Regions from separate parts of the Roseburia sp. 831b genome, predicted to be linked through region 3. Evidence: predicted binding sites of a transcription regulator. Region 3 holds the regulator's gene; each other region holds the start of a gene.

Region 1 (8,271 bases), 190 kb from region 3:
GTCAACCATGTACATATTTACACAATGAATAAACCGGATATTGCGGGCGCAATTTTAGATAATCTTTCTTATATTTATAAACGTGATGAAAAATAGTGGGTCAATCAGTTTGAGATAGTGATGGGAAGGTATGATAGATAAGATGGAAGAACAAAAGAAGGGCGTTGTCATGCAAGAGGAACAGGATAAGAAACAGGGAACAGAAAAGAAGAAAAAGAAAAAGAAAAAGCCAGACACCATGACTTTCATTTGTATGGTGGTTGGAATTTTATTGATTGTGTTTGCATTAAGCCAGCTGATACCGGTTTTGTACCATTATATAACAGAGGAAAATGCATATGAGGATATGCGGGAAGAATATGTTTCGGTAGATGACGCTAAGAAAAAGAATGGAGAAACAGAGGCAGATAAGAACTGGTGGTATGAGAATATTTCTGTTGATCTTGAAGCGTTACAAAAAGAGAACAAAGAGGCAGTCGCATGGATTCGTTTTGATTCGATGGATTTAAGTTATCCTGTGATGTATTCCGGCGATAATGAAAAATATCTGCACCGTGATCTGGACGGAAAAGACAGCAAGGCGGGAAGCCTTTTTATCGATGAAAAGAATTCACCGGATTTTTCAGACCGGGATACCATTATCTATGGACATAATATGAAGAATCTGAGCATGTTCGGCCGGTTGAAAAAGTACAAAAAAGATGGATTTTACGACGATAATCAGTATTTTACAATCTATACGACTACAAAAGCTTACCGTTATCATATCTTTTCTTATTTTGATATTGATGAGACAAACGATTTCTTCTTTACAAGTTATGAATCGGATGATGCAATGGCGAGTCTGATTTCGACGATGAAGAAAAAGTCTTATACCAACACCGGTGTTGAGGTATCAAAGGAGGATAAGGTTGTGACATTATCGACCTGTTCCGCGGAAGGATACCGTTTCCTGGTGAATGCGGTATTAGAGGAGGAACATGATATGACAACGCAGGATAAGACGACACAGGAGGAAGAATAAGAATGAGACCGGAAGAGTTAAATCATAAACTGACTGAGATGATACAGGCGACAAAGGAAGGAAAAATTCACTGGAACGTACAGGTACAGTCAACGGAATCCAACGATATTTCAGACAAGCCAAAAGTAGAAGAGGATGGATTGACCTGGACGGTGGATGAGTTTTATGTATCCTACTATTGTAAATATAAAAATCAGGATTTTTTGCTTACCACCTATGAGATGATTAAGAAATCAGATGGTAGGACCAGAACCTCAAACATGATTTTTCTGCCACCACTTGGGAACCGTTTTTTCAATTTGCATACGCTGCTTCCATATAGTGTGGAGGCATCTGCAGTCCTGGTCAGCCAGTGCTGCAATCTTTGGAAACTCCTTTTAGATATGTATAAAATCGACCATTCCAGCGTATATTTAGAGGTAAATCCAGGGAAATTAGAGATTGAAGAAGAATGAAACATACAAAATTTGACAATAACCTTGAAAAATTATAAAAAAAGTGTTAAAATTTTAACATCTGGTAATACCAGAGGAAAACATAATAGTATAAATAATTTTTTCAAGGGAGGAGAATTATTATGTTGTTTCAAATTTATGGAGATAACTCCATGTGGCAGCTTTTAGGCTGGGTATTAGTATTTGCTAGTTTAGTAATTGCTAATGAAATTGCTCGTCGTACAAAAGTCGGTGGACTTCTTTGCTTCGTAGCATTACCACTTGTATTAACCGTTTACTTTATTGCAATTTATGTTTCTGCAGCAGCAGGAGCAGAATGGGCACTCAACAATGACACATATGTACATATGACAAGTTGGTTCCATTATGCAAAATTATATGCAGCAACAGCTGGATGTATCGGCTTCATGATGATCAAATACAAATGGGGAGTTGGTAAAACTCACTGGTTCAAGGCATTCCCATTTGTTATCGTTGCTATCAACATCTTAATCGCTGTATGCAGCGATTTCGAATCTGCAATCAGAGGTGCTCATGCATTAGCTGAAACGGGTTCCAGATGGTGGTTATCTAGCGAGGGCGTATGGCTCTATGGTGGATGGTGGAACGTTGTAAATGGTATCGCCGGAATCCTTAACATCTTCTGTATGACAGGATGGTGGGGAGTTTACTCATCCAAGAAGAAAGACGATATGTTATGGCCAGATATGACTGTATTCTTCATCGTTGCATATGATCTTTGGAACTTTGAGTATACATACAACAACCTGCCTACACATGCTTGGTATTGTGGTCTTGCGTTATTACTTGCCCCTACATTTGCAAATGCATTCTGGAACAAAGGTGGCTGGATTCAGAACCGTGCTAACACACTTGCATTATGGTGTATGTTCGCTCAGGTATTCCCATTATTCCAGGATCAGGGTAAATTCGCAGTTATCACAAGACTTTACTCCGATGGATTCATGGACAAAGCAACACATCCTACAACAGCAGATCCTACTGCACAGGGCGTTGTTTCAATCATCGCACTTGTTGCTAACGTAATCGTTCTTACTATTATCATCAAACGTTCTATCGAACAGAAGAAGAACCCTTACAAAGAAGAAATCTTCAAAGGAACAAAAGACTTTGAACTTGCTATGGCAAGAGTAGAAGACTAATAGCAAATTGCAAAAAAATTCAGACGAAAATTTAGTAAATTTTCGTAGTACCATTTCTCTAATGGGAGGAATGATAAAGGAAGAAACCGTGAAAATATCCAATTTTTCACGGTTTCTTTTTGCGTTATTGCACATTGAGAAACCTTTGAAAAAGAAATATAATTAAATTACGAAAAAATGCGAAAAAATTTGGGGAGGTTTTACAAATCAAAAAAGTCGGAAAATGGGAGAAAAAAGGACTATTTTTGTAGGAGAGGTACCTAAAGAAGTATTTTTTCGAAAAAAGAAGGAGAAGGGTGAAAAAGATGAAAAGGTTTTTCAAGAGAGCAGTCAGTATGGGGCTGATTGCTACACTGGTGGCAACATTACTGCCATCTTCATTTGGATGGTCTCTGACAGCAAAAGCTGCAGAAAATACGGTTGTCGTTTCGGACCTTATGCAGGTTAAAATTGGTGAAACAGTAACCGATATGCAACTTTATCGAAATGGCGTCTATGAGGCAGCATGTAATCTTACCGCAGGTACCTATGAGGCAAATCTGTTGGTAAATGGCGAGACAGTAGGAGATGCGGATAGCGTTACAGTATCCGCAGATGAGACGGTATATTTCCGTTACCGGGATGGGGTGTTCCAGGATTCTGTCAGTGATAACACATTAGTACATAGCGCTGCGATTGTTGGTAATTTTATGGGCATAGAGTTCTTGAGTGATTCAGAGGATGAAACTTCCCGGTATGACATTGCTAGCTGGAATCCGGAAGATACCAATGCCGAGCTTGCATACATTGGCGGTGGACTGTATGAAAGAACATACTATTTCAAAGAGTTAACAGAAGATGTGGAACTTGCAGACGGTGGATATAAGGTAGCATTTGATGATGCATGGGGCAGTGATTTTGGAAATGGAAGCAGCAATATTGCACTGACTATTCCGGCAGGAAGCACATCGCTTACCGTACTTTGTGATGAAATTAACAGAGTTGTTTATGATTCCATCCGTACACCGGATTTTGTCATCAAACAAAACAGTGGTGATGTAAATGCAAATGCTTTTCACACAACCGTTTCCTTAATTGGAACAGCAAGATGTGATGAGGCAGCAAACTGGTCAGCAGGTGCAACTGGATATGAGTTCTCCCAGATATCCGACACGTTATTTCTTTATCAGAAGGTGTTTGCAGCTGGCAATTATGAATACAAATGTGTATTCAATTACAGCAATTGGTATGAGGCAGAGGGTGGAAATAAAAAATTAGCCATTGAAGCGGATAATACCAATGTCATATTTTTATATGATACGACAACAGGACTTTTGAAAGATTCCTTGAACAATGCAAGTGAAGTAGCACAGGCTCTTGGCATGGAGGCTGAACCAGAGGCACCGGCTGAGGCAAAAGTAGAAGATTTAGCAAATGGTAAGACAAGATTTACCATGCCGGTTCCACAGGGTAGTTCCGTAGAGCTTTACTATGCCGCAAAAGCAGACGTAGAAAAAGATGGTGCGTCGGCGTTTGAAAAGCTTGCACTGAATAAAACAAAAACAGAAGAAGAGACAGGAAATGATGTTTACCAGACACAAGATTTATTCTTAGGTGACAACGCAATTGATGCTGTATACTACTACATGGTAGATGGAAATAAGCAGTTGGATTCTTCGAATGATACAGTGACCGTTAATGGGGAAAACTATTCTTCCTATACGAGAGATGCATTTAAAGGACGTCTTGTCAATGTGCCGGGTACATTCCCTGGTCCAAGCTGGGACGCAGCTTCCAATAAGATGACTTATGTTGGAAATGGTATTTACCAATATACATTTAAAGATGTTCCTGCAGCAAATTATCAGTTTAAGATTTCGTTTGGTTCCTGGGACGAGAACTATGGTGTTGCCGGAAAGCCAGGCGGAGACAATTATAGCCTTACCGTACCGGAAAAACAGGATGTAACGGTTTATTATAGTGATTTCAGTCATCTTGCAGTGACAAGCATTGATTATGTATTTGCAGATATTTCCTTATTGGGAACCGGTATTCCTGCAGATACCAAATTGACAGACGAAGGTCTAACCGGTATCTATTCGGTAACGGTTCCAATGAAAAAAGGAACTTATACAGACTTGAAATTACACGATAACAAAGAAAACGTTTCCTATGAATTTGGAACTGTAAAAGTAGACGAGGATAAGGATGTCACCTTCTATTACGATCCAAGTTCTGAGGTATTCTACTGTGATGCCTCCAATGAACCGATTGAAGAGGAACATATTTATTACAACACAAAATCCAGCGACTGCAAGAGCGTGTATGGAGCAGTTGCAACCGGGGAGGATGTTACGTTTACCATTCAGACCGGAACGGATATCAAAAATGTACGTCTTGTGGTAAAGGGTGTTGAAAAGAAAGTATTACCACTCGAAAAAACAGGAGACGTTACAGACGGCGTACAAAAATGGAGCGTTACAACCAACTTTTCCAAAATCGGTGAAGTACAGTATTATTTTGTATTATCAAATGGTTCTGCAGTAAAAATTTATTCAGATGATGACGGATATTATGGAGAGGGAATGGTTACCGATTTAACCAATATCAAACCATACGATTTGGTTGTTTATCAGGATGGATTCAAGACACCGGACTGGATGAAGAATGCGGTAATCTATCAGATTTTCCCAGAACGTTTCTTTGACGGTGATGTCTCAAATGATTTTGCACAGACATCTGCACGTGGCGAGACGGATTATGAATACATTACAGACTGGGATACATTACCGGAGAATCCAGAGCAGGAGACAAAATTAGACGAAGATACTTATAAGTCAACCGGAGCATACTATGGCGATGGCAATTGGAGTAATGAGATTTACGGTGGAGATTTAGCCGGTATCACAGACAAAATTGATTACTTAAAGGCACTTGGTGTCAATGTTATTTACATCAATCCGGTATTTTCTTCTATTTCCAGCCACCGTTATGACACCAGTGATTATGAGATGATTGATCCAATCTTAGGCGATTTAGGTGACTTTAAGGAACTTGTAAAGACAGCAGAAGAAAATGATATGCACATCGTATTAGACGGTGTATTCAACCATGTTTCTGATGATTCAAAATATTTTGACCGTTATTACAAATATTTAGAGGCTGGAACAACAGCAGTCGGTGCATACCCATATTGGGCTTATGTTTATGATAAAATGGCTGCTTCTGGCATTGACCAGGCAACAGCTGAAAAAGACGCAAAAGAATACTTTAAGACAAATTATGGAATTACAGACTTTTCTTATACAGAATGGTTTGCAGTTTCAAATGACAGCTACATTACAGATGACAACAAAGAGGTTGTCAAAGATAACGTTGGACTTCGTGCCGGAAAACCAGTGTACAGCTACGAAGGATGGTGGGGTTATGACAGCATGCCTGTTATTAAGTCTACCAATGGTTCGGAATATCAGTCTGGAAACTGGGGCGAAAAGATTATTGGAAATGAAGATGGCACAAGTGTAACCCAGTACTGGCTGAGCGAAGGCTCTAACGGATGGAGATTGGACGTAGCAAACGAGGTTTCCGATGAAACCTGGCAGAAATTCCGTGAATCGGTAAAAGCATTGGACAGCGATGCAGTGATTATCGGAGAAATCTGGGATGACGCAACCGAGTATCTGTTGGGAGATATGTATGATTCTGTTATGAACTATGTCTTCCGTAATGCAGTTCTCTCTTATGCAAAAGGTGGTTCCAAAGAGGATATGGAAAAGACCTTGGAAAAAATCAGAGAGCGTTATCCAAAAGAAGCATTTTACGCCATGATGAACCTGGTTGGTTCTCATGATACATCACGAGTTCTTTCTTACTTAGATGGAATCGATGACGACAGAAAAGATACCTCAATTGGGGCAGCATTCCCAACTTATGAGAAAACATCCGATCTTGCAAAACAAAGACAGTATCTGGTAGCATTTTTACAGTTTACGTATGCAGGTGCTCCAACCATCTATTATGGAGACGAAATTGGTATGGTTGGTGCAGATGACCCGGATGACAGACGTGCATTTACCTGGGGAGAAGGAAATAAAGAGCTTGTTACCTGGTATGCAACATTAGCAGACATCAGATCGAACTACGCAGCACTTCGTACCGGAGATGTCACAGTCTTTGACGCAAAAGCAGAGGATGGTACAACATGTGACAGCATTGTTTCTTATGTAAGAAGTGATGATAAAGATACTTTGGTCGTTCTTGCAAACAATGCACAGGAAGAAAAGACAGTTGTAGTTGATTTGAATGAATTAGGTGTAAATGAGACAGCTTTGACAGATTTGATTAGTGGAAGCGTAGTAAATGCGGCAGGTGGAAAAGTAACCGTTACGGTACCTGCACTTAGCGGCATGATTTTAACAGCAGATGCAAAACAGACAACTGTTGATGAGGCTGCATTAGCACCAGCTTATGACCCGGCTTACAAAGTAGCACAAAGAGTGGTTGCAACAGATGTAACATTAGCAAAAGACAAGATTACTTTAGACAGCGGTAAGACAGAAAGCTTAAAGGCAGTTGTGACACCAGACAACGCGACACAGGGTGGAGCTGTTGTATGGTCATCCAGCGATGAAAAAGTAGCTTCCGTTGATGCAAACGGCGTGGTAACAGCAGTAGGTGCAGGAAAAGCTGTGATTACGGCAACCGCAAAATACAGTGTAAATCAGGTATCTGCGTCCTGTGATGTTACCGTAAATGTGAAGAAGGATGATTCCGGCAAGGGCGATGATTCCAAGAAAGATGACGATTCTAAGAAAGACGATGATTCCAAGAAGGATGATTCCAAGAAAGATGATGATACGAAGAAGGATGAATCCAAGGCAGAAGGCAAGGTTGTAAGCTATACGATTACAAGCAGTGCAGACTGGACAAAACTTGCGGATGAACTTGGAACCTTATCAGAGGATGCAGTTGTTGAGGTAACAGCAACCAAAGATACAGAGACAATTCCAAGTGGTGTGTTGTCAAAACTTGCAGGAACGAAGATTGTCATGAAAGTGAAACTTGAGAATGGCATTACCTGGAAGATAGATGGAAGCAAACTTACAGCAGGAAAAACATATGCGGATGTCAATTTAGGCGTTACAAAGAATACCGCAAACATTCCAGCAGGTTTGATTCAGGCAATTCCAGATACCAAAGCAACCGTTCAGATTTCACTTGCCCACAGTGGAGAATTCGGTTTTGAAATGACCATGAACGTTCCACTTGGAAGTGAGTACAAGGGCTTGTATGCAAACCTTTATTATTACAATCCAAGCACCGGTAAATTAGAATTCGTGCAGGCAGTAACAATTGGCGAAGATGGCTCTGCAGATTTGAAGTTTACACATGCAAGTGATTATGTAATCGCAATCAGCGAGAAAAATCTGGAACATGCAAATGTAACACCGGCAGTTGATACAGGAGACCATGCGCCAATGGCAATGCTGTTTGTCGTATTGCTTGGCATGGGATGTGTAGGAGCAGGTGTTTACCGAAACAGAAGACAAAAGAGAGCATAGACAGCAAAGGTAAGACATTTTATAGAACTGAAAAAGTAAAAAAAGTCCCCCGAAGGGAATCTCAATATTACATTAGATTTCAAATCTAA
Region 2 (8,271 bases), 700 kb from region 3:
GACGGTCAAAAGCATCTTCAATGGCGCGGATGGTTTTGCCGGCGGCGATGGAGACGATGACACAGTCTGATTTTACATGGTCGCGAATCTGAGGAATAACCTCATCAAATTTATCCGGCTTCACTGCAAGAAATAAGATATCAGCCTGCTCGGCAACCTTTGTGTTGTCCGGTGTCGTCTCAATTGCAAATTTGTTACGAATCTTTTCCAAGGTAGCAGTAGAATGAGCGCTTGCAATAATCTGGCTCGTAGTTGCAAGGGAAGAATCCAGAATTCCGCCGATAATTGCACTGCCCATATTTCCTGCACCGATAAAACCAATCATTTTGTCAAACATAAAATCCTCCTTGTTTTGCGGAGCAAAATGCGACTGCCCATGCAGGAGCAGAGGATTTTCCTCCTTGTTTTGCGGAGTAAAATGCGATTTCCTGCTTTACCCCACTAAAATATTCCTGCTTCTATCGTAGTTCATTTTGGCTAAAAGGTCAATGCACAAAAAAGCCACAGAGAATGAAAATTGTGGTAATCACCCAGGAAACAGGAAATGCTCGGTACAGAGTTTCTAGTTGCGGGGAAAACTGAAAAACGGTGTAAATCCATAAAATGCGGAAGGCACATGTTCCAATCACCGTCGCAATAGCGGGAAAAAGCGAGCGCCCCATGCCTCTTAACACACCGGCGGGTATTTCGTAGAAACTGCAGACTGGTTCAAAGAGCAAGATGCACATCATGCGGATACAGGCATTTTCAATGACTGCAGGTTCCGTGGAAAAGAATCCGGCAAAGCGGTTACGAAACAGGATGATAGGCACAATCAAAAACAGACTGAAGAAAAAAGAAAACGTGATACAAAGCCAAAGAATCTGACGACACCGTTTCTTTTGACCGGCAGCATAGTTTTGGCTGACAAATGTGGTAGCAGTTTGTCCGAAGGCAGTAATAACATAATAGGAAAAATATTCAAAATTCATGGCAATGGTACTTCCGGCAATTGTCTGTGCACCAAAACGGTTGACGGAAGCCTGGATGAAAATATTCGCAAAGCAAAAGACAGCACCCTGAATGGCAGCAGGAATTCCATTTTTTAGAATTTGGATAAGATAGGAAGAACGCATGCGGCAAGGAAAGAAGGAAACGTGAGATAGGGATGAGTCATTCCAAAGCCGTAACAGAATAATAATTGCCGAAAATGCGGTGGATAGAACTGTTGCAAGTGCGACTCCGGCAACGCCAATGTGGAATACAAGGACAAAAAACAGATTCAGCAGTACATTAAGAATCCCGGCAATTGTAAGTATAAGGAAGGGATACCGGCTGTCTCCTTTTGCACGAAGGATTGCAGAACCAAAATCAAATAGCAGTAAAAAAGGGTATCCTAGAAAATAAATTCTAAGATATAATTTTGCCGGAGCCATGACGTCGCCGGGTGTTTTAATCAGAAGAAGCAGCGGGTTTGTGATACACTGTCTGAGAAGCAGCCCAATGATGCCAAAGATTCCCGCAAATAGGAGGGCGGTTTTTAGGATGCCGGACAGGTGTTCCTTTTTTTGTTGACCGATTTGTTGTGCAATCAAGATATTAGCACCGATGGATAAACCGGAAGATAAGGAAACAATCAAGGCGATGATTTCTCCGTTTGTTCCGACCGCTGCAAGAGAAGTGGCGGTATCAAAATATCCGACAATGGAGGTATCTGCGGCGTGGAAGAGCTGTTGCAGCATGCTGCTAAGCGCAATGGGGAGTGTAAAAAGCAGGATTTTTTTCGGAAGTGCGCCGTGAAGCATATCAATTGTGGTGGTTGTCTGTTTCATTTTTTTCTGTCCTTTCAAAAGATTCTTGCAATATTGTACGCGTTTTATTACAATATAAAAAGTGAATAAAAATGATTTATTATATCGAAAAAAGGAATAAACATGGATCATAATATTTTAAAATATCTTGCTTTTGTGAAAACCGTTGAAAAAGGGAGCTTTACAAAAGCTGCAGAAGATTTGAATTATGCGCAGTCGTCCATCAGTAAAATGATTGCGGATTTGGAGGAAGAATGGGGAGTTACCTTATTGCAGCGCAGCAAGAATGGAGTGGTGCTGACTTCCGCAGGGGAGCAGATACTTCCTTCTATAAGGAAAATATTAAGTGATTTTGGGAAACTTGAGGAACAGATCAACCAAATGAATGGTGTACAAAGCGGTATCGTGAGGATTGGCACCTTTTCAAGTGTGGCAATTCACTGGCTGCCGAACATATTTGCTGAATTTCAAAAGGATTATCCTGGAATTGATTATGAAATGCTTTTGGGCGATTATGGAGAGGTAGAACGCTGGATTGATGAGGGGCGTGTAGACTGTGGATTTTTAAGGCTGCCGACTGCGGTAAAGTTCGATGTGATGCCGCTCAAAAAGGATGAGTATAAGGTGGTACTTCCGAAGAAGCATCCTCTGGCACAAAAAGAGAAGATAAAGGTAACGGATCTGGATGGGCAGCCATTTTTATTGTTAGAACATGGAGGAAAAACGGAGGTTTCGGATTTCTTAGAAAAAAATGGTGTACATCCTAAGGTGCGGTTCACGACGTGGGAAGATTTTGCTATTATGTCAATGGTTGAAAAAGGGTTGGGTATCGGAGTTTTGCCAGATATGATTTTAAAACGGATTCCGTATCAGATTGAGGTTCGCCCATTAGAAGCGCCCTATTACAGAGAAATTGGCATCGCAATGAAAAACAGGCAACGCTTGAGTGCTGCAACGCAAAAGTTTATGGAATATTTAAAGTACAGGGAGAGTGATTCCCTAAGATAGAAGGATGGTTATTGAAATGAAGAAGAAAAAAGTATGGGTTGCAGATTTTTTATGTGTACTGGTTGCTGCAATCTGGGGAACTGGATTTATCGCAAGCCAGGTGGCGATTGATGCGAAACTGAGTGCGTCTTTGATTATGGCGCTTCGCTTTTTGATTGCGGCAGCAGTGATGCTGGTGGCATGCCTGCCAAGATTAAAACAGCTTAACTTATCCGTAGTAAAAGCAGGAATGATTCCTGGATTTTTCCTTTTTGGAGGGTTCTATACGCAGATTTTGGGACAGCAGAGAACGACGGTATCACACTGTGCATTTTTGACGGCAACAAATGTTGTGATGACTCCATTTCTTGTCTGGCTGTTTGAAAGACGACGTCCACCGGTCCGCACATTTGTCATAACCGTGTTTACGTTAATTGGAATTGCAGTATTAAGTATCACACCGGGCAGTTTTGAATTCAGTTTTAATTTTGGTGATTTGTTATCGTTGTTATGTGCTTTCTTTTTTGCAATGCATATTACTGTGCTGGGGAAGGTGACCAAAAAGGCAGATCCGATGCTGATTAATTTTGTCCAGCTGGCAACAGCCGCCATCATATCGGTGCTTGTTTTGGCGGTTACGGATGCGGATGCCCTTTCCAGGGCAGATATGTCATCTGGAATCTGGGCGATTTTATTTTTGGGATTGTTTAGCACATGTCTTTGCTTTTTCCTGCAGACGTATGCCCAGAAATATACGACATCTGCGCAGGCAGGCGTGCTTCTTTCCATGGAAGGATTGTTTGGCAGCGTGTTTTCTGTCCTGCTTGGGATGGAGGCGCTCACAGGCAATATGATAGCAGGAGGCGCAATGATTTTATGCTCGGTTATTGCACTTGAATTCTTTTCGGGAGCGTTGGAAAAGTAAGGAATATATTATATCAAGAGGCAAATGCACAAAGTGTGTTATGTAGCATATTGGATATATCGGTACAATATATAATAAATTGTCCGATTTTGATTCATTTTGCACATGTTGGTTTACATAAAAATAGCCTTTTGGATAATCATAAATTATTTGAAGAAAATTACCCAAATTCTGTGCGAATTTCAGCAGATTTTGGGTAATTTTTTTCGTTTGCGGTGTAATTGTAAAATCCTATCATATTCGGTTTACATAACATCAAAAATTAAGGTACTTTTGGAAAATTTATAAAAGAACAGCTTCTAATTGTCCAATGTACTATAATTGGCATTTACAACACATTGATTAATATCGAATAAAAAGAAAATGAAACCAACATCTGCCCTTTCTTTTTCAAGAAGTAAGGAACACAAGGTAAAAAAATACCGCCGGTCAAATCTGACCGGCGATATTTATAAGTACATTTGTGAGTTCTAAAAGTTATCGCAGTGCCTGCCCTATCTTATGTAAGAACCACTTTCCTTATTATCTGGAAAAATTAGAAATCTGTTAAGTCAGCAGCTCTCTTCTCTAAGAATGCTGTCATACCTTCTTTTTTGTCATGTGTAGAACATGTTACACCAAAGAGGTTTGCTTCCATCTCAACAGCGTTCTTGATATCCATGTCATAACCGTTGTTGATAGCAGCTTTTGCGATAGATACGGCATAGCTTCCTTTGGAAACAATCTTAGCAGCCATAGCTTTTGCGGTTGCCATTAATTCTTCTGGAGCAACAACTTTGTTAACAAGACCGATGCGGTATGCTTCGTCAGCTTTGATGTTGTCACATGTGAAGATCATTTCTTTTGCACGTCCCATACCAACAAGACGAGCTAATCTCTGAGTACCACCGAATCCTGGGATGATACCAAGACCACATTCTGGCTGTCCGAAGATTGCGTTGTCAGATGCGATACGGATATCACATGCCATAGAAATCTCACAACCACCGCCGAGTGCAAAGCCGTTAACAGCTGCGATTGTAACCTGACGCATGTTCATTAATTTGAAGAATGGTACGCTTGCTTTCATACCAAATGTTCTTGCTTCTGCTGCAGAGAAATTAACCATTTCTGCAATATCAGCACCAGCAACGAAAGATTTGAATTCGTTGCCTTTTTTATCAGGACCACCTGTTAAAATAACAACTTTGACATCATCTCTTGCTTCGATTTCGGTTAAAGCTACGTTTAACTCGTCAAGTGTCTCGCTGTTTAATGCATTTAAAGCAGCTGGTCTGGAAATAGTAAGAACGGCAACTTCGTTCTCAACATCCAATTTTAAATTCTTGAATTCACTCATGATAGGAACCCTCCTGAATAAGTTTGATAAAAAATTAACAATATCGTTATGATTAGCTTATTCCTTTTTACAGATTTTGTCAAGTGAAAAAGCGAAATGTGGCACATTTTTTCATACCAGAAATGTTAGTTGCCAAAAGGCTGTTCTTCCTTTTTGCGATGGTCAAAATGGAAGAGGCCTGGCTGATCGGTTCCACGGCATTCAACGCACAACAGAAGGCATACTAAGATTTTCTAAGATTCCGAAATTAAACATTTCCAACTGTGGTTAGATTTGGTATACTGTGTTAGGAAATTATTGACGTTTGAAGGATTAGAAAGAGGAAAAACAAGGAAATCATGTGGAATAAATTGGAAAAAAAGGTTGTCATCTTAGCCGTGGTACCGTTTCTTTTAACCGGGATTCTAACGGGCTGTACGGATGAAAAGCAGGAGAATGAGGATGCTTACCGGCAGATTGGAATCAACTGTATGAAAAGCAATGATTACGAGGGTGCAATCAGCGCGTTTGACAGTGCATTAGATCAAAAGATTGGAAAAATAGGCGACGAAGAGGTTGATATCTGCTATTACAAGGCAGCAGCACAATATGCAAACGGTGATACCGATGGAGCATTGGCCACTTATACCTCACTGGTGGACTATGACGACACCAACAGCAATGCTTATTATTTAAGAGGTGTGCTTTATCTTTCCATGCAAAATAATGCGGCAGCACTTGCAGATTTTTCCAGTGCGGTTGCAAATACGGATGCAAGCTATGAGCTTTATTTAAATATTTATCAGCAGCTTACGCAGGCGGGACTTTCAACGGAGGCACAGGATTATCTGGATAAGGCGCTGGAACTAAAAGGAAAAACAGCAGATGATTATTTCTGGCGGGGAAGAATTTATCAGACAACCGGAAAATATGAGGATGCGATTGAGCAGTACAAAGCAGCAATTGACAAGAAAAAGACAGAGGCAAATCTTTACCTGGCGCAGGTGTACGAGGCACAGGGCGATACTGATACAGCAGAGACTTATTATCAGGCTTACATTGATTCTGGAATTGCAGATTCCGAGGCAATGAATGCCCTTGGAAAAGTTGAGATGAACCAGCAGAATTACAAAGAGGCAATTGAATATTTTAAATCTGGATTAGAGATGGATGAGGTAACAAACGAGCAGGAGCTTTTGAAGAATCTGGTGCTTGCGTACGAGAATAACCGGGATTTCGAATCTGCAAAACAGACGATGGAGACCTATCTTTCCAAGTATCCGGATGACGAGGAAGCAAAGAGAGAATATACATTTTTATGTAACCGCTAAAAAGTTTGAAATGTATAAACGGACAGATTGTGTGAAACAGGAAAGTTTCACAGCAGAATAGGAGCATATATGGCAGAAACATATAAGATAGAAGAAGTAGAGGAAAAAGTCCTCCTAATCGGAGTGAGTGAGCAGGAGGGAGACGATGCAGAAGATTCTCTCACGGAGCTTGCAGAACTGGTAAAAACAGCGGGAGCAACCGTGGTTGGCACGCTGATTCAAAAAAGAGAATTGATTCACCCGGGGTATTATGTGGGAACCGGTAAGGTGCAGGAGATTCAGGAACTTATCGAACAGACCGGAGCAACCGGAATTGTGTGCGATGACGAACTGACACCGGCGCAGCTTCGCAACTTAGAGGATGCGCTTGACACGAAGGTGATGGACCGTACCCTGATTATCCTTGATATTTTTGCGGCACGTGCAACGACCAGTGAAGGAAAAATCCAGGTAGAATTAGCACAGTTAAAATACAGACTGGGACGACTGACCGGTATGGGAACTTCGATGTCACGTCTTGGTGGTGGAATCGGAACAAGGGGACCGGGAGAGAAAAAGTTAGAGGTAGACCGCCGTCTGATTAAAGACCGCATTGCGCAGCTCAACCGCGAATTAAAGGAAGTCAGACAGCACCGGGAGGTGACAAGAGCCCAAAGAGCGAAAAATCATGTGCCGGTTGCAGCGATTGTAGGTTATACCAATGCCGGAAAATCAACACTTTTGAACCGTCTGACGGATGCGGGCGTGTTAGAGGAAGACAAACTTTTTGCAACACTAGACCCAACTACCCGTGTACTTGAATTGCCGGGACGTCAGGAAATTTTACTGACAGATACCGTAGGTTTTATCCGAAAGCTGCCACATCACTTGATTGAGGCGTTTAAGAGTACCTTAGAGGAAGCAAAATATGCAGATTACATCATTCATGTGGTGGATTCTTCCAATCCGCAGATGGAAAAACAAATGCATATTGTATACGAGACACTCTCTGACTTAGAGGTAAAAGACAAACCGGTTGTGACACTTTTTAACAAGCAGGACAAGCGTACGGATGACGAACCGCTGCGGGATATGAAGGCAGATTATGTGCTTCACATTTCCGCTGCAAAAGGGGAAGGACTCGATGAGGTAAAAGAGCTGCTGTGCGAACTTTTGCGGGAAAACAAGATTCTGCTAGAACGTCTCATTTCGTATCAGGATGCAGGCATTATCCAGCAGATTCGGAAACAGGGAGAACTTTTGAAGGAAGAGTACCGCCCGGAAGGAATTTACATTGAAGCGTATGTTCCCATGCAGTTATATGGAAAACTTTAAGGCGATGTGAAAGGTTTTCATTAAGAGACGGTTATCCCGAAAAGATTTTGTGGAGAAACGATGGCTTGTGTGCTAGAATAAAGGTAAATAAGCGATAGAAAGTCAGAACAGTTATCGCACCTTACAAATGGAATAAGAATGAAGTGATAAATTCACAATAGAGAAATGGAGAACGCGTATGACCTTATTAATTAAAAACGGGCAGGTCATCAACCCTGCTACCGAGATGGACGAGATTGCAGATGTCTATGTGGAAGACGGAAAAGTTGCCGAGATTGGCAAAGGCTTAAAGAAGAAAGCAGACCGCGTCATTGACGCAAAAGGCTGCTTTGTCATGCCGGGATTTATTGACATGCATGTACATTTAAGAGATCCGGGTTTTGAACAGAAAGAGACGATTGAGACCGGATGTAAGGCGGCAGCACATGGCGGTTACACCACAATTCTTGCGATGCCAAATACAAAACCGGTGGTCGATAATGCGGATGTTGTAAAATATGTCCAGAACAAGGCAAAGGCAGTTGGAGTTGTCAATGTTCTTCAGGTTGGTGCCATTACCAAGGGACAGCAGGGAAAAGAATTGGCAGATATCGAGGGTATGGTAGC
Region 3 (8,271 bases):
CCATTACAGCAGCAAAGCAAAAGGATAATCCATAAAATGGAATTGCATCCTCCTTCATTACAACCACCACATCCACAGTTTGTTGCAGCTAAATCACTCATGTAAATACCTCCAAATTTTTCTTACAGTGTATCTTATGATGAGGGGCAAAATGTGTGACAGAAAATCGTGTGAAAAATTTTTACATCGCTGGTTTCCATTTTGGATACAAGATGGCATAGTAAAAATTAGGAAAAAGGTACGGTGGAACATGAATGTTTAAAAATGATAAGAATATTAGCTATAAGAAAAAGATATGGAAAGAACTGGTTAAAATTCCTTGAATTCTCTTGACAAAACGAACCATAAGTGCAAAAATATTTCAAACGGTATTATTGTATACAATTATGCATGTAAGAATATACATTGAATAGTGCATATTCTTACATGCATACCAAAAGCAGAATAAGTAAGCGAGGAGTAATAGTGATGAGAGAAGTAGTAATGAACAACAAGACCAATCTTCTTCAGTTAGAAGAGCACTTTTATCAGTTAGCAGATGTAAAAGAGCCAAATGTTTTCCATAATCTGTTCCCGTATGAAGAGATTCCGAAAATTGCGTTCAACGACAGAATTGTGCCTCATAACATGCCGGAGGAAATCTGGATTACCGATACCACATTCCGTGATGGTCAGCAGTCAAGAGCTCCATACACGACAGACCAGATTGTGACAATCTATGATTATCTTCATAAATTAGGCGGCCCAAAGGGACTGGTTCGTCAGAGCGAATTCTTTTTATATAGTAAAAAAGACCGTGATGCCGTGTACAAATGTCTGGAGCGCGGCTATAAGTTCCCAGAGGTAACAAGCTGGATTCGTGCAAGCAAACAGGATTTCCAGTTAGTAAAAGACATCGGACTTCGTGAGACCGGTATTTTAGTAAGCTGTTCCGATTATCACATTTTCTATAAGATGAAAATGACGCGTAGAGAGGTTATGAACCTTTACTTAAGTGTCATTCGTGAGTGTCTGGAGACCGGAATCAGTCCAAGATGTCATTTGGAGGATATCACAAGATCCGATATTTACGGATTTGTTATCCCATTCTGTGTAGAACTTATGAAACTGATGGACGAATACAAGATTCCAATCAAGATTCGTGCCTGCGATACCATGGGTTATGGTGTAAACTTCCCTGGTGCCGTGATCCCACGAAGTGTTCCAGGAATCATCTATGGCCTTACCACACATGCAGGTGTTCCATCGGAATTGATTGAATGGCATGGACATAACGATTTCTACAAGGCAGTCAACAACTCTACGACAGCATGGCTTTACGGTGCAAGCGGCGTCAACTGTTCCTTATTTGGAATTGGAGAGCGAACCGGTAACACACCGCTGGAGGCTATGGTATTTGAGTATGCGCAGTTAAAAGGTACGCTTGATGGAATGGATACCACAGTCATCACAGAGCTTGCAGAATACTTTGAAAAAGAATTGGGTTATGTACAGCCAAGCAGAACACCGTTTGTCGGAAGCAACTTTAATGTGACAAGAGCCGGAATTCATGCCGACGGTCTTTTGAAAAATGAAGAGATTTACAATATTTTTGATACCGGAAAATTCTTAAACCGTCCACCACTTGTATCCGTATCCAATACTTCTGGATTAGCTGGAATTGCACATTGGATTAATACCTATTATCATCTTCCAAAAGAAAAATGGGTTGACAAGAATTCAGAATTGGTTAAATTAGTAAAGGTATGGGTTGACAAGCAGTATGATGACGGACGAGTTACGGTACTTACCGATCAAGAGCTTGTAGAAGAGATTCAAAAATGTTGCAAGAAATTAGATATTACGTTATAAATAAGGGGAGGTCTTAACATGGGTGAAGACAACTATTCTCTGAGTGCTCGTGTTTTTCATACCTTACGTGAAGATATTTTATCTGGAAAATATCATATGGATGAAGAACTGAAAGAGAAATCGATTGGGGAGGAACTTGGTGTAAGCAGAACACCAGTTCGAGAAGCGCTTCGCCAACTGGAATTAGAAGGTCTTGTCACAATTATTCCGAATAAAGGAGCTTATGTCGTTGGAATTTCTAAAAAAGATATTCAGGATATCTATGAAATCCGTTCCAGACTGGAAGGACTTTGTGCAAGATGGGCGGCTGCAAACCTCACCAAAGAGCAGTTAGATGACTTAGAAGAGAATATTTACCTTGCAGAGTTTCACGCTGCAAAGGGCAATTATGAACAGGTTGTAGAACTTGACAACAAGTTTCACGATATTTTATATACGGCATGTGGAAGCCGTGAGTTAAGACACGTATTGACTGATTTTCACCATTACGTGCAGCGGGTAAGAAAAATCACATTGGCGGAACCGCAGCGTGCGGTAGAATCCAATGAGGAACACCGTAAGATTGTGGATGCTTTAAAGAAAAAAGATGCGGATATGGCAGAAAAGCTTGCCAACCAGCATATGGGAAACACGGTTCGCAATATGGATCATTACGGATGGGACAACTTATTAAAGTAAAAAAACAGAATGGAGCGAAATCACATGGAAAAAATTAAAATGACAACCCCATTAGTAGAGATGGACGGAGATGAAATGACAAGAATTCTTTGGAAAATGATCAAAGATGAATTGCTCACTCCATTTATTGACTTGAAGACAGAATATTATGATTTAGGTCTTGAGTATCGAAACGAAACAAATGATCAGGTTACGATTGATTCTGCCAACGCAACAAAGAAATATGGTGTTGCTGTAAAATGTGCGACCATCACACCAAATGCAGCCAGAATGACAGAATATAATTTGAAAGAAATGTGGAAGAGTCCAAACGGAACCATCCGTGCCATGTTAGACGGAACCGTATTCCGTGCACCTATCGTTGTAAAAGGAATCGAGCCAAACGTAAAGACATGGAAGAAACCAATCACTATCGCGCGTCATGCATACGGTGATGTATACAAGGCAAGTGAGATGAAGATTCCGGGACCAGGAAAATGTGAACTTGTCTATACCGATGAGAACGGAAATGAGACTCGTGAATTAATTCACAATTTCACGGGCGCAGGTGTTGTTCAGGGACAGCATAACTTATGCAATTCCATCGAAAGTTTTGCAAAGAGCTGTTTCAACTATGCACTCGATACCAAACAGGATTTATGGTTTGCAACAAAAGATACCATTTCCAAAAAATATGACCATACGTTTAAAGATATTTTCCAGGAAATCTTTGATGCAGAATACAAAGAAAAATTCGAAAAAGCCGGCATTACGTACTTCTATACTTTGATTGATGATGCAGTGGCACGTGTCATGAAATCCGAAGGCGGCTATATCTGGGCATGTAAAAACTATGACGGTGATGTAATGAGCGACATGATTTCCAGCGCATTCGGTTCTCTTGCGATGATGACATCCGTATTGGTATCTCCAGATGGATATTACGAGTACGAAGCTGCACATGGTACCGTTCAGCGTCATTACTACAAACATTTAAAAGGAGAAGAGACTTCTACCAACTCCGTAGCAACGATTTTTGCATGGACAGGAGCACTTCGAAAACGTGGTGAACTCGATGGCAATCAGGCACTTTCCGATTTTGCAGATGCATTGGAAAAAGCTTGTATTCAGACAATCGAGTCCGGAAAGATGACCAAGGACTTAGCACTTATTACAACGATTGAACATCCAACTGTGTTAAACAGCGAAGGATTTATCAAAGCAATCCGCGAAACATTGACAGGAATTCTTGAAGCCTAGACAATATCGTGGTACAATACATACCTAGTGAAAGTGACATCATGTCTTTTTAAGGCATGATGTTTCTTTGTGAAAAAGAGAAAGTAACAGGAGGAAGAGATGGTATTATCCTGTCAAAATATTTCAAAGTCCTATGGGACGGATGAAATCCTAAAAAAAGTAAGCTTTGGAATTGAAGCAAATGAAAAAGCGGCAATCGTTGGCATTAACGGTGCCGGAAAATCGACACTTCTTAAAATCATGATGCAGGAAATTCAAGCAGATGAGGGAGAAGTGATTCTTGCAAAAGATAAGACAATCGGTTACCTTGCACAGTATCAGGACGTATCCGGACACCGCACAATCAAAGAGGAAGTTCTTGAAGCAAAGAAGGAACTGATTGAGATGGAGGAGCAGCTTCGCAAGATGGAGTCTTTGATGAACGAACTCTCCGGTGAAGAATTAGAATATCACTTAAATGCGTACCATAAGCTCAACGAAGAATTTGAACTTGCAGGCGGTTATGCCTATAAAAGCGAAGTAACCGGAATTTTAAAGGGACTTGGTTTTTTAGAGGAAGAGTTTGATAAAAAGATGGAATCTTTATCAGGTGGACAAAAGACGAGGGTTTCCCTTGGTAAACTGCTTGTGACAAAGCCGGATGTCCTTTTGTTAGACGAGCCGACCAACCACCTGGATATTGAATCCATCCGCTGGTTAGAAGGATTTTTGATGAATTACAAAGGAGCGGTTGTCATTGTCTCCCATGACCGTTACTTTTTAGACCGTGTGGTTACAAAAGTAGTTGAATTGTTCCAGCATAAGGCGACCGTTTTCCTTGGAAATTACAGCGAATATGCGAAGAAAAAGGCAAAAGTCCGCGAGGATTTGTTAAAGCAGTATTACAACCAGCAGCGTGAAATCAAGCACCAGGAGGAAGTGATTACAAAACTTCGCTCTTTTAACCGCGAGAAGTCGATTCGCCGTGCAGAAAGCCGCGAAAAGATGCTAGATAAGATAGAATGGATTGAGAAGCCGACGGAAGAAAATGCCGATATCAAGATTGTGTTAGAGCCCAATGTTGTGAGTGGAAACGATGTGTTGACCGTCGAACATCTTTCAAAATCCTACCCGTCAAGACACCTGTTCTCCGATTTATCTTTTGAAATCAAGCGTGGGGAACGGGTAGCACTGATTGGAAATAACGGAACCGGAAAGACGACGATACTAAAGATTATCAACCAGTTAATCGAGGCAGATGCTGGAAGTGTTACACTAGGCTCAAATGTTTCCATCGGCTATTACGACCAGGAACATCAGGTCTTATCGCATGAGAAAACCATTTTTGAAGAGATATCAGACGATTATCCAAACCTTACCCAGACACAGATTCGAAATGTCTTAGCGGCATTTTTGTTTACGGAAGATGACGTGTTTAAGCGGATTGCGGATTTAAGTGGTGGTGAGCGAGGACGTGTCTCTTTGGCAAAATTAATGCTCTCGGATGCAAACTTTTTGATTTTGGATGAGCCGACTAACCATTTGGATATTACCTCAAAAGAAATTTTAGAGTCCGCATTAAATCAATATACCGGAACGGTATTTTTCGTCTCCCATGATCGTTATTTTATTAACAAAACAGCGACAAGAATCATCGAATTAACCGGGGAAACACTGGTCAATTACATTGGAAATTATGATTATTATCTGGAAAAAAGAGACGAGCTGACTGAGAAATTTGTAAAGAAACCAGAGGAAGCAGCGCAGACAGTTGAAAAAGACAGCGAGCAAAAAACGGACTGGAAGGCACAAAAGGCAAAGCAGGCACAAATCCGAAAAATTGAGAATGCGCTAAAGAAGGCGGAGGATGAGATTGCGTTCTTAGAGGGCGAGATTGAACAGATTGATACGGAGTGTGCAAAACCGGAAAATGCGACAAACTCTGCAAAGCTAGGAGAACTTACCACAAAGCAAAATCAGTACAGGGAACGTCTGGAAACCTTATATGAAGAATGGGAAAACCTGTCAATGCAATTATAAATGATAGATAGTTAAATTTTTGACACATTGACATCTTTTTCAGAAATCAGTATAATAATGTTATTCGTATAATCGTGTGAGAGGGTTATGGCACACGAATTTGCAGTTTAGAGAAAGGCATGTTTATATATATGGAAGAAAAAGAGATTTCACAGGCAGTTATTCGAAGAATGCCAAGATATTACCGTTACCTTGGTGAATTGTTAGATGATGGAGTGGAGCGTATTTCATCAAATGATTTGAGCAAAAGAATGAATGTGACAGCGTCACAGATCAGACAGGATTTAAATAACTTTGGTGGTTTTGGTCAGCAGGGTTATGGATACAATGTAAAGTACCTATACGAAGAGATTGGAAAGATTTTAGGACTGAACCAGCAGCATAATATCATTGTGATTGGTGCCGGTAATTTAGGTCAGGCGCTTGCTAATTACACCAAATTTTCCAAACTTGGGTTTATCATTACCGCATTATTTGATGTAAATCCAGCATTGGACGGTGTTACCGTTCGCGGAATTAAGGTTCACATGTTAAATGAACTGGAAGAGTTTTGCAAGAACAATAAAGTTGATATTGCAGCACTTACCATGCCAAAAGAAAAGGCAGATGCCATTGCAAATCGTCTTGTGGATTTGGGAATTCATGCAATCTGGAATTTCGCACATGTTGATCTTGAATTAATCGATAAAGATGTAGTTGTAGAGAACGTTCATTTATCAGACAGCTTAATGCAGTTATCCTACAATATTGTAAAGAACAAAAAAGAAAAGGAATAACCGACTTAGCGCTTTGCCATTGGTAAAGCGCTATTTTTGCTCTGGAATGGAGATGGAAGATGGAATATCTTGTAAATGCAGATGAAATGAAACAAATAGACCTTGCCACGACAGAACATTTTAAGGTGCCATCGATTGTTTTGATGGAACGTGCTGCACTTGAGACGGTGCGCGTCATGGAAGAGGAGGGGCTTGATACCAAAAGAACCCTTGTATTTTGTGGAACCGGAAATAACGGCGGTGACGGAGCAGCGGTTGCGAGACTGCTTTTTCAAAAGAAAAGGAAGGTCTGTGTGGTGCTGTTACAGGGAAAGCACGGTTATAGCGAATCCATGCAATTACAGCTTGAAATCCTAAAAGCGTATGGAATCCCGGTTTGCGAGAAAATACCGGATGATTTTTCACCGACCCTTATCGTGGATGCTTTGTTTGGTGTGGGATTGACAAGAGAGATTACCGGAGAAGCTGCGCACTTTATCGCTCAGATGAATCAGATGGAAGCAGTAAAGCTTTCGATTGATATTCCGTCCGGTGTGCAGGCAACAAATGGAAAAATATTAGGAACCTGTGTGCAGGCAGATGTAACGGTTACTTATGCCTATGCCAAGGTCGGAATGTATCTGTGGCCGGGAAGTGCTGCTTGTGGCAGGATTTTTGTACGGGAAATTGGAATCGATGCAAAAAGCTGGCGAAAGGTTCGTCCGTCGGTGGTTTCTTTGACGAAAGAAGACCTTTCGCTGCTGCCGGAAAGAAAGAAGCACTCGAACAAAGGCACTTACGGAAAAGTGCTTGTCATTGCCGGACAAAAGGACATGGCAGGTGCGGCTGTATTTGCAGTGACAGCGGCATACCGCATGGGATGTGGCCTGGTAAAAGTGATGACACCGGAAGCAAACCGGATGATTTTACAGGAAAAAGTGCCGGAAGCAGTGCTAAAAACTTACCCGGAGACAGGTTTTGATGAAACTACATTTGTAAATGAATTGCAGACGGTCGATGCAATTGTCTGTGGACCAGGACTTGGAACATCACAGGTGGCACAAAGAATCGTAGAACTTGTGTTAGCGAATGCGGCTGTGCCGGTTGTGCTCGATGCAGATGCCCTAAATATCCTCGTAGCAAAGCAGGAACTTTTAAAGCAGCACAAAGCGGAAGTGATTGTAACGCCACATCCGGGTGAGATGGGCAGACTCTGTCAGCAAAAAACGGCATTTGTAGAAGCAGACCGCCTTAAGACAGCTAGGCAGTTTGCAGAGGATTACCAGGTGATTTGCGTGTTAAAAGGAGAACATACCTTAACGGCAGTCCCGGAGGGTGCGATTTATTTAAACCGCAGTGGGAATCACGGAATGGCAACGGCTGGAAGCGGGGATGTCTTATCCGGTGTGATAGGTTCACTCCTTGCACAAAAAGTTCCGCCTTATCTTGCAGCACCACTTGGCGTATATCTTCACGGACTGGCAGGTGATGCCATGATAAAAGAAACAGGCTATGGCGGATTAATGGCATCTGATTTAGTAACCGGATTACAAAAAATCCAAGCAGAGCTTTTATAAAAAACTAGAAAGAAACATGCCGAAAGGGCAGATGGGAGACAACATGAAGCAGTATAAACGTGTTTGTGCAAAGATAGATTTGGATGCCGTTTTGTTTAATATGGAATCCATGCATCAGAATATCAATCCAGAAACGAAGATGATGGCAGTCA
Region 4 (8,271 bases), 390 kb from region 3:
GCATACGAATCCACTCTAACATGATTCCCATTTCTCTCTGCTCTAATGTCTCACCACAGCAAAGGATTGGTGTAAGACCAGCTTCGAAAGCTTTCTTTACTTTTTTGTTTAATAATGCATCATCTTCTTTGAAGTAGTCACGTCTTTCAGAATGACCGATGATAACATATTTTACACCTGCGTCTACTAACATTTCTGCAGAGATTTCACCTGTGTAAGCACCTTTTTCTTCGAAGTACATGTTTTCAGCACCAACTGCAACATTTGTACCTTTTGTTGCTTCTACAACTGGTACGATGTCGATTGCTGGAACACAGTAAACAACTTCTACATTATCACTTGCTACAAGTGGTTTTAATTCTTCTACTAATTTTACAGCCTGGCTTGGAGTCATGTTCATTTTCCAGTTACCGGCTACGATTTTCTTTCTTGCCATTTTAGAATATCCTTCTTTCTTAAATATGCTGTATTTACTTATCGTTTGCTGCTGCAACACCTGGTAATTCTTTACCCTCTAAGAATTCAAGGGAAGCTCCACCACCTGTTGAAATGTGAGTCATCTTGTCACCGAAACCTAACTGGTTAACAGCTGCTGCGGAATCACCACCACCGATGATTGTAGTTGCATCTGTTTCAGCTAAAGCTTTTGCTACAGCGATTGTTCCTTTTGCAAGGATTGGGTTCTCGAAGATACCCATTGGTCCGTTCCAAACAACAGTCTTAGCGGATTTAACTGCTTCTGAGTATAATTCTGCTGTCTTAGGTCCGATATCGAATCCTGCTTTGTCTGCTGGCATAGCGTCTACTGCGTATACTTCTACAGGGATTTCAGCATCGATTGGATCTGGGAATGCATCTGCTGCTACTGTATCAACTGGAAGTAATAATTTTTTGCCAAGCTTCTCAGCTTTTGCAATCATTTCTTTACAGTAGTCAAGTTTTGTATCATCTACTAAAGATTTTCCGATTTCATAGCCCTGTGCTTTTAAGAATGTGAATGCCATACCACCACCGATGATAAGAGTATCACATTTCTCAAGTAAGTTAGAGATAACATTTAATTTATCTGCAACTTTAGCTCCACCTAAGATTGCTACGAATGGTCTTACAGGTGTCTCTACAGCTTTTCCTAAGAAATCGATTTCTTTCTGCATTAAGTATCCAACTACAGCTGTGTCTACTAAGCTTGCAACACCAACGTTAGAGCAGTGTGCTCTATGAGCTGTACCAAATGCATCGTTTACGAAAACATCACATAAAGAAGCAAGGTCTTTGGAGAAAGCTTCTCCGTTCTTTGTCTCTTCTGCTCTGAAACGTGTATTCTCAAGTAAGATTACATCGCCATCTTTCATTGCTTCAACAGCAGCTCTTGCGTTAGGTCCAACTACTTCTGGATCTGCAGCAAATTTTACTTCCTGTCCTAATAATTCAGAAAGTCTCTTTGCAACTGGAGCAAGAGTCTTTGTTTGTTTGTCTTCTTCTGTTTTTACTTTTCCAAGGTGAGAGCAAAGGATTACCTTTCCACCATCAGCTACTAATTTCTTAATTGTAGGAAGTGCTGCAACAAGACGGTTCTCGTCTGTGATTTTTCCATCTTTTAAAGGTACGTTAAAATCGCATCTGCAAAGAACGCGAAGACCTTTTACGTTAATATCATCTACGGATTTTTTATTTAATGACATAGTTATGTCTCCCTTCTAGGATTAATTATTTTTCTTATACAGAAAAAGGAGCCCGGCCCCAAAAGACCGGACCCCCTTCCTGAGTCTATCTGCACTCTGGCAGCCTGTGGCTTGAAAAAGTAGTCTACCGTGCAGTGATAATACATTCTAAATTATGCTAATTTAAAGAATATTCTTCTTCAAACTATTTTAATTCAGAGAAGTATTTGATTGTTCGAGAACAATCTCTTCGAACTATTTTAATTCAGAGAAGTATTTGATTGTTCTTACCATCTGAGATGTGTAGCTGTTCTCGTTATCATACCAAGAAACAACCTGAACTTCGTATAAGTCATCAGCGATGTGTGAAACCATTGTCTGAGTAGCATCGAATAAAGAACCAAATCTCATTCCAACGATATCAGAAGAAACGATTAAGTCTTCGTTGTATCCGAAAGATTCGTTAGCTGCTGCTTTCATAGCTGCGTTGATTCCTTCTACAGTTACATCAGCTTTCTTAACAACTGCTGTTAAGATTGTTGTAGAACCTGTTGGAACTGGTACACGCTGAGCAGATCCAATTAATTTTCCATTTAACTCTGGGATAACTAAACCGATTGCTTTAGCTGCTCCTGTTGAGTTAGGAACGATGTTAACTGCTGCTGCACGAGATCTTCTTAAATCACCTTTTCTCTGTGGTCCATCAAGAGTCATCTGATCACCTGTGTAAGCATGGATTGTTGCCATGATACCAGACTGGATTGGTGCAAATTTGTTTAATGCATCAGCCATAGGTGCTAAACAGTTTGTTGTACAAGAAGCTGCTGAAATGATTGTATCAGAAGCTTTTAATGTCTCGTGGTTTGTGTTGTAAACGATTGTAGGAAGATCGTTACCTGCTGGAGCGGAGATAACAACTTTTCTAGCACCTGCATTGATATGAGCCTGAGCTTTTTCTTTGCTTGTGTAGAATCCAGAACACTCTAATACAACGTCAACTTTTAAATCTCCCCAAGGGCAGTTGTTTGCATCTGGGAATGCATAGATTTTGATTTCTTTTCCACATACTGTGATAGAATCATCAGAAGCTGTTACTTCATCAGCATGCTCATATTTTCCCTGAGATGAATCATATTTTAACAAGTGTGCTAACATTTTAGGGCTTGTCAAATCATTGATTGCTACTACTTCATATCCTTCTGCTCCAAACATCTGTCTGAAAGCAAGACGACCGATACGGCCGAAACCATTAATTGCAACTCTTACTGCCATTTTTAATTCCTCCTAGAATTGTAAAAATAAAATATACTTTTGAGAAACTATTGTTCCCAAGCTTTTTTTATTTTAACCAATTTTTGCACAAAGTTCAAGTCTTTTTCATGAGTTTGTTAAATTTTTCACTATATCTTGTTTTCCAGTCTGTTTTTCATTCATTTTGTACAAATCTTCATACAATCTCTTTTCTTCTGTTGTAAAATAAGTTATATTTATTATTAGGTGTAGCTATAATAACCCGTTTTTATTATAACTTATTTTCAAAATGTAACAAAAAATTCTTATTATTTTTACTAATAAATTTTTCACAGAAAGGATTTCTAATTATTATGGAAGAAACACTTTTATCCCAACCGCTTTGGGATACCCATATGCACAGCCAGTTTTCCGGTGACAGCGACACCCCGCAGGAAGAAATGATTCATTCCGCAATCGAAAAAGGGCTTGCCGGCATCTGCTTCACCGACCATCTGGATATCGATTATCCAAAGGAGCCAGACCTTTTCCTGTTGGACCTTGCAAACTATCACGCTTCCGTCATGGCTTATCAGGAAACCTATCAGGACAAACTTCCAATCCGCTTCGGTGTTGAGCTTGGTCTTCAGCCGCACCTTGCCGGTTTGCACAGCGATATCTTGTCACAGTATCCGTTTGATTTTGTCATCGGTTCTTCCCACGTTGTACACGGATTCGACCCTTATTATCCGGATTTTTACGAGGGAAGGGATGAAAAAACTGCCTATCTGGAATATTTTGAATCTATTTTGGAAAATATCACCGCTTTTGATGGATTTGATGTCTACGGACATATCGATTATGTCGTGCGATACGGTCCTACAACGAACCAAAACTATCACTGGGAAGACTATAAAGACGTGATTGACGAGATTTTACGCCAGCTTATCTCGCGTGGAAAAGGTATCGAGATTAACACCGGTGGATTCAAATACGGACTCGGTCATCCGAATCCAACCGAAGAAATCATCCGCCGTTACCGGGAACTCGGCGGTGAAATTATCACACTTGGTGCTGACGCGCATAAACCGGAACACGTTGCATTTGATTTTGCAAAAGTTCCTTCCATTTTAAAAGAAGCCGGTTTTACTTATTATACGGTATTTGAAAAAAGGAAACCGAATTTCATAAAAATTGAGTAAACGAAAACCGGCCTGATATGCCAGCTCTTCTGACATAAAAGACCGGTTATTTTATTCTGAGACAACTGAAACAACAAGTTCTCTTTGTTTTACCTGAAACCCAAGTTTTTTCGCCAATGATATGGAAGCATGATTCTCTGTTTTAACAACATACATTGGTACAATTTTTTCTTCATAACATTTTTTAATCATTAACTTAACCAAATTTTCTGCAATTCCCAATCTGCGTCTGGGCTCTTCAACCCAAACTACAAGATTTCCATAGTCAGCGATTACATCCGACACTTTACAATAGCCGACAAGCTCTCCATTCATCAACGCAATATATTTTCTATATTCCTCTAAATATATATATTTGATTGCGTTATTCCTGTTACAGGCAAAACGCTCATCTGTACTTATATCCATTTGAGTATCCAGCAACATTCTATCCATATACGACAACTCGTATTGAGGCAATTTCAAATCATTCTGTATATTACCAACGCCTATTGCATCAAAATTAATTTTCGTATACAGTGACCTTAATTCTGTCTCATTAAATTCCGGCGAATAAGAAATGATTTTTTCCCCATTATATTTAGCTGCAATAACTTTATAAAAATATTTCTTATTGAGCGGAATATCTCTATATTTACATTTGCATACATGGACACCGTTGCAAATCATGCTATCATCTAGTCCTAAATATTCCTGATAAAAATTTGAAAATAAGCTACTATGCATTTTTACAATTTTGCTTTTTAGATTTTTCTTCATGCTTTCTCTCCTCATTTGTTTTTCAATTTTCCTCTATCTGTTCAGCAAGTTCGCCACTGTTTTCTATCCATCCCACCGTATCTGCATACAGTTCTATAAAAGAACATCCTAACACGCCTTCAAAATCGGCATTTTTCTTTGCAAGTTCAACTAGCTTATCAAATCCATACGTTTTTACAATATATTCTGCTAAAACACACTTTTCAGAATAATTCAATCCAGCAGTTGATATCACAGTTATATTTTTGTTTTCAATAAAACAGGGGTCTTTTTCTAAACGCTCCTGATACCCTTTCCATGCATCGCGCATATCAGCATTCGAGCAAGAATAACAATTGTTTTTCTCATCCCAGAGGCCATACTCACGAAGAAAGTCCTCTCCCATATAATTTACAAAAGCAATGTTTTTTTCCAGATTTTTTTATTCAAAATTGGCTAATACCGTGGAAAACCACTCTGTAAAAATTGAATTTCCATCCTGCAGTATCTTACCATCCCCCATTGTCAAATGATGGCAATATTCATGAAACAGTGCATGTGCCGTTTCCTCCCAGCCGAGTGCCAGCATTATTGTATTAGAAGTAGGAACATAGAAGCAGTAATCCTCTATGGTATTCATTTGTGTAAACTTCGTACAGATATTTACTTTTTCCAGATTTTTAGGCAAATAATCTTTTAGGTATTCCCTCGCCTCCTTAAAATCTGCAATTCTAAGTGGTTCAATAATCTGATAATTGGTCACCATATCCACATAGCCAAGTGTGACTACGTCCAAATCATCCCAGTTCCAGATTGCATCCTCCGTTTCAATTCTATAAGTTGCACCTGAGCAAACATTCTGGGTATCATGATACTGAAACAAGATTTTTCCAAGCTCTGTATAGTTTTTTCTGCTGCCAATCTCCTGCAGCCACTCATTTTTTCTTTTGGTAAGAAGTTCCCTGTCATATGACTCGATTGTCTTACACAACGTTTCATATTCTTCAAAAGAATATTTCTGTGTAAACCACTCTGCAAATCCGGCTACACACTCTCTTTCAAGTTCGGACGTCTCTTCATCAAAATACACATCCTCTATCATCGGCAGGGTAAAATCAAGCAGATACATTTGCTCATCCTTTTCCAAAAAATTCCGCAATGTTTCGTATTTTTTCGATGAATCTTCGCTTTGCTGTGCAATGATATGATGTTCCTTGCAATAAACATAAAACAATCCATACTGTTCCGCTGCATTTATAGAATTCCTGTGTGCTTCTTTTAACAGCCTCCAGATATCATCATAAAAAAGTTCCTGTTCTAGTGGAATAAAAAAGTCCGTTTTATCGGAATAAAAATCATCCTTTGAAAAACCAACATAAATTTTTACCTTTGGCTCATCCTCCGGGAAAATCTGATTCGAATATTGAACCACCTGGTCAATTTTTCCAATTATATTTTTTGCAGTCTTTTCCTCAAAGGAATCTGTTTTAAAATAATAGGTAACATCATTGTATTCCAGATAAGTCGCTGCTCCACTCCATCTGTATAAATTTAACTCTTTTTCACTCCATTGCACATTTCCTATCTTAAATGCACTATTTTGCGTGTTTCCTATTACAACACAAAAAGCAAGTAAGCCAAGTAAAAAAGCCACCAGGATGCCGCCTTGTATTTTTTGTTTCATAACCTCTCTCCTCATTCTGTTTTTATATGCCAATATCCATTTTACCTTTTTTCCAATAAAAAAACATTACATAAACGGAAACTTTTTTGGTTCCATTTATGTAATGTCTAATCTTACCTATTTCTATTTTCCAGCTACCGCAACATTCTGGAATTCAACTGCAAATGGTCCGTCATAATCTTTGTTCTTATAACGCTCCGTTGAAAACACCATATTTTTCTGTAATTCTAACAGGTTACCACTCACGGAACCTCCGGTTACCGGCGTTACTTTCTCTCCATCAAATAAGTAACCTAAACGGATTTCTCCTCCGAAATATCCACTGAAACTATCCATGGAAAAGTCCGAAAAACTTACCACATGAAGATATGGTTCTTTTTTCATTTCTTCAAATGATTTTGTTCCGTTGTCTAAGTGTACTGCATTGTACATTCCGGTTGGTGCGACGCCCAAATAATAAGCATACTGTATTCCACCATAGATTGCCTCTAATTTGCCATCTTTCATAAGAGAAAGATCTTTCATTGGTATTCCATCGTACGAATACGGTTCTGACGCATGAAGTGTAAGGTTTAAGGTCTCGCCCTGTACCTCTTCTCCCTGTACTTTCATACCTTTTTTGTAGGTGGAATAGCCAGGATAAATCATGGAAACACATGCACGGCTCAAATATAAATCCATCAACGCGCCTACTTCTTTTCCTGACAAGAGTAAACGGTAATTTCCTTTTGCTGGTGCTTCTGTCGCCTGTGCTCTTTTTTGTACCATCTCTAAGGCTTCTTTTGCCTGCTTTTTCAAGGCTTCCGTATCAAAATCGTCATACGCAAAATCCTGATACTGTTCTACATCCTGTGGCGTGATACACTGAACAATAAACTCACCGCTTACGCTGTTTTTCTCATAAGAAACATCCACGCCCTCTGAATTATAAATTGCCGTAGATGTCTTGCTCATGAAAAATTCTGCGGAATTGATAAATGCCTCTTTTCCATTGTCTACACTGTAAAGTGCTTCGACAAAACCATTTCCAATCTCCTCTAAGCTTTTTCCCTGTAAGCTGCTTTCAACCAAAATCTTGTCTTCTTTCTTGCCTTCGACAAGCTCGTAATAAGGATTTTTTACAAAAGATGCTGCATAATAAGTATCACTTATCGCCTTATCTACGTCTTCCTGTGTCATCTCCGGAAAAATCTGAATGTTGGCAGAACCACGCATTTTCTTGCCATCATCCTCAAAATCCCGGTAGATTGTAACATTGGAAGATGCCACATTTTTTCTTCTGCGCATGTCGAGATCTTTTTTGATGAAATAAAGTTCTGCGCCTTCTGTACTTTCTTCTACGACCCGGTAGGTCTTTATCTCAAATTTCCTGATTGCCTGTAATATTTTCTCTCGCATCGTCTTTCCCCTCTTCTTAGCCCAATCTGATTTTTGCCTTGATATATGGGCCTCCGTCTGATACTTTTGCCCACTCTTTATGTCCTTTACCACAATAGCCCGTACCTGCAAGTACTTTTTCATCTGACATCATGGAAATGGATTTCAACAAATCTGGCACATATCCCGTCAAAACAATTGGAGAGAATACTTTTCCCGTGAATTTTCCATCTTTGATTTCTCTTGCCACATCTACAAGGCACTGAATGCCCCAGTTCTTCGGATCTTCCATGCCACTACTTGCATTTTCCAGATAAAATCCATAGGAAATGGATGCTATCATATCCTCTAATTTGTCGGTTCCCGGTTCAAAAAACGT

What was found. The regulator Rex, encoded in region 3, represses fermentation and respiration genes when NADH is low (regulators of the CRP and FNR family bind a similar motif). The targets are predictions, from matches to a motif close to ATTGTTAANTANTTAACAAT.
Region 1: the regulator Rex is predicted to act here: its motif matches at 1,522-1,541, upstream of BIV16_RS04115 (DUF5692 family protein).
Region 2: the regulator Rex is predicted to act here: its motif matches at 5,064-5,083, upstream of BIV16_RS01775 (enoyl-CoA hydratase-related protein).
Region 4: the regulator Rex is predicted to act here: its motif matches at 3,046-3,065, upstream of gap (type I glyceraldehyde-3-phosphate dehydrogenase).

The regions. Positions count from the first base shown of each region.
Region 1 is NZ_CP135162.1:914,563-922,833, forward strand. Features, by position in the region: gene metF (methylenetetrahydrofolate reductase [NAD(P)H]) at 1-96, shown strand, start outside; gene srtB (class B sortase) at 131-1,024, shown strand; gene BIV16_RS04110 (hypothetical protein) at 1,027-1,479, shown strand; gene BIV16_RS04115 (DUF5692 family protein) at 1,602-2,642, shown strand; gene BIV16_RS04120 (alpha-amylase family glycosyl hydrolase) at 2,948-8,182, shown strand.
Region 2 is NZ_CP135162.1:407,296-415,566, forward strand. Features, by position in the region: gene proC (pyrroline-5-carboxylate reductase) at 1-337, opposite strand, end outside; gene BIV16_RS01760 (MATE family efflux transporter) at 486-1,811, opposite strand; gene BIV16_RS01765 (LysR family transcriptional regulator) at 1,914-2,798, shown strand; gene BIV16_RS01770 (DMT family transporter) at 2,815-3,702, shown strand; gene BIV16_RS01775 (enoyl-CoA hydratase-related protein) at 4,238-5,041, opposite strand; gene BIV16_RS01780 (tetratricopeptide repeat protein) at 5,380-6,351, shown strand; gene hflX (GTPase HflX) at 6,421-7,665, shown strand; gene BIV16_RS01790 (dihydroorotase) at 7,844-8,271, shown strand, end outside.
Region 3 is NZ_CP135162.1:1,108,597-1,116,867, forward strand. Features, by position in the region: gene BIV16_RS05105 (chorion class high-cysteine HCB protein 13) at 1-101, opposite strand, end outside; gene BIV16_RS05110 (2-isopropylmalate synthase) at 469-1,851, shown strand; gene BIV16_RS05115 (GntR family transcriptional regulator) at 1,870-2,529, shown strand; gene BIV16_RS05120 (NADP-dependent isocitrate dehydrogenase) at 2,554-3,768, shown strand; gene BIV16_RS05125 (ABC transporter ATP-binding protein) at 3,868-5,787, shown strand; gene BIV16_RS05130 (redox-sensing transcriptional repressor Rex) at 5,919-6,563, shown strand; gene BIV16_RS05135 (bifunctional ADP-dependent NAD(P)H-hydrate dehydratase/NAD(P)H-hydrate epimerase) at 6,623-8,119, shown strand; gene alr (alanine racemase) at 8,163-8,271, shown strand, end outside.
Region 4 is NZ_CP135162.1:719,792-728,062, reverse strand. Features, by position in the region: gene tpiA (triose-phosphate isomerase) at 1-436, opposite strand, end outside; gene BIV16_RS03250 (phosphoglycerate kinase) at 471-1,682, opposite strand; gene gap (type I glyceraldehyde-3-phosphate dehydrogenase) at 1,917-2,933, opposite strand; gene BIV16_RS03240 (histidinol-phosphatase HisJ family protein) at 3,266-4,093, shown strand; gene BIV16_RS03235 (GNAT family N-acetyltransferase) at 4,145-4,852, opposite strand; gene BIV16_RS03230 (hypothetical protein) at 4,875-5,162, opposite strand; gene BIV16_RS03225 (hypothetical protein) at 5,274-6,515, opposite strand; gene BIV16_RS03220 (metallopeptidase TldD-related protein) at 6,639-7,913, opposite strand; gene BIV16_RS03215 (TldD/PmbA family protein) at 7,930-8,271, opposite strand, start outside.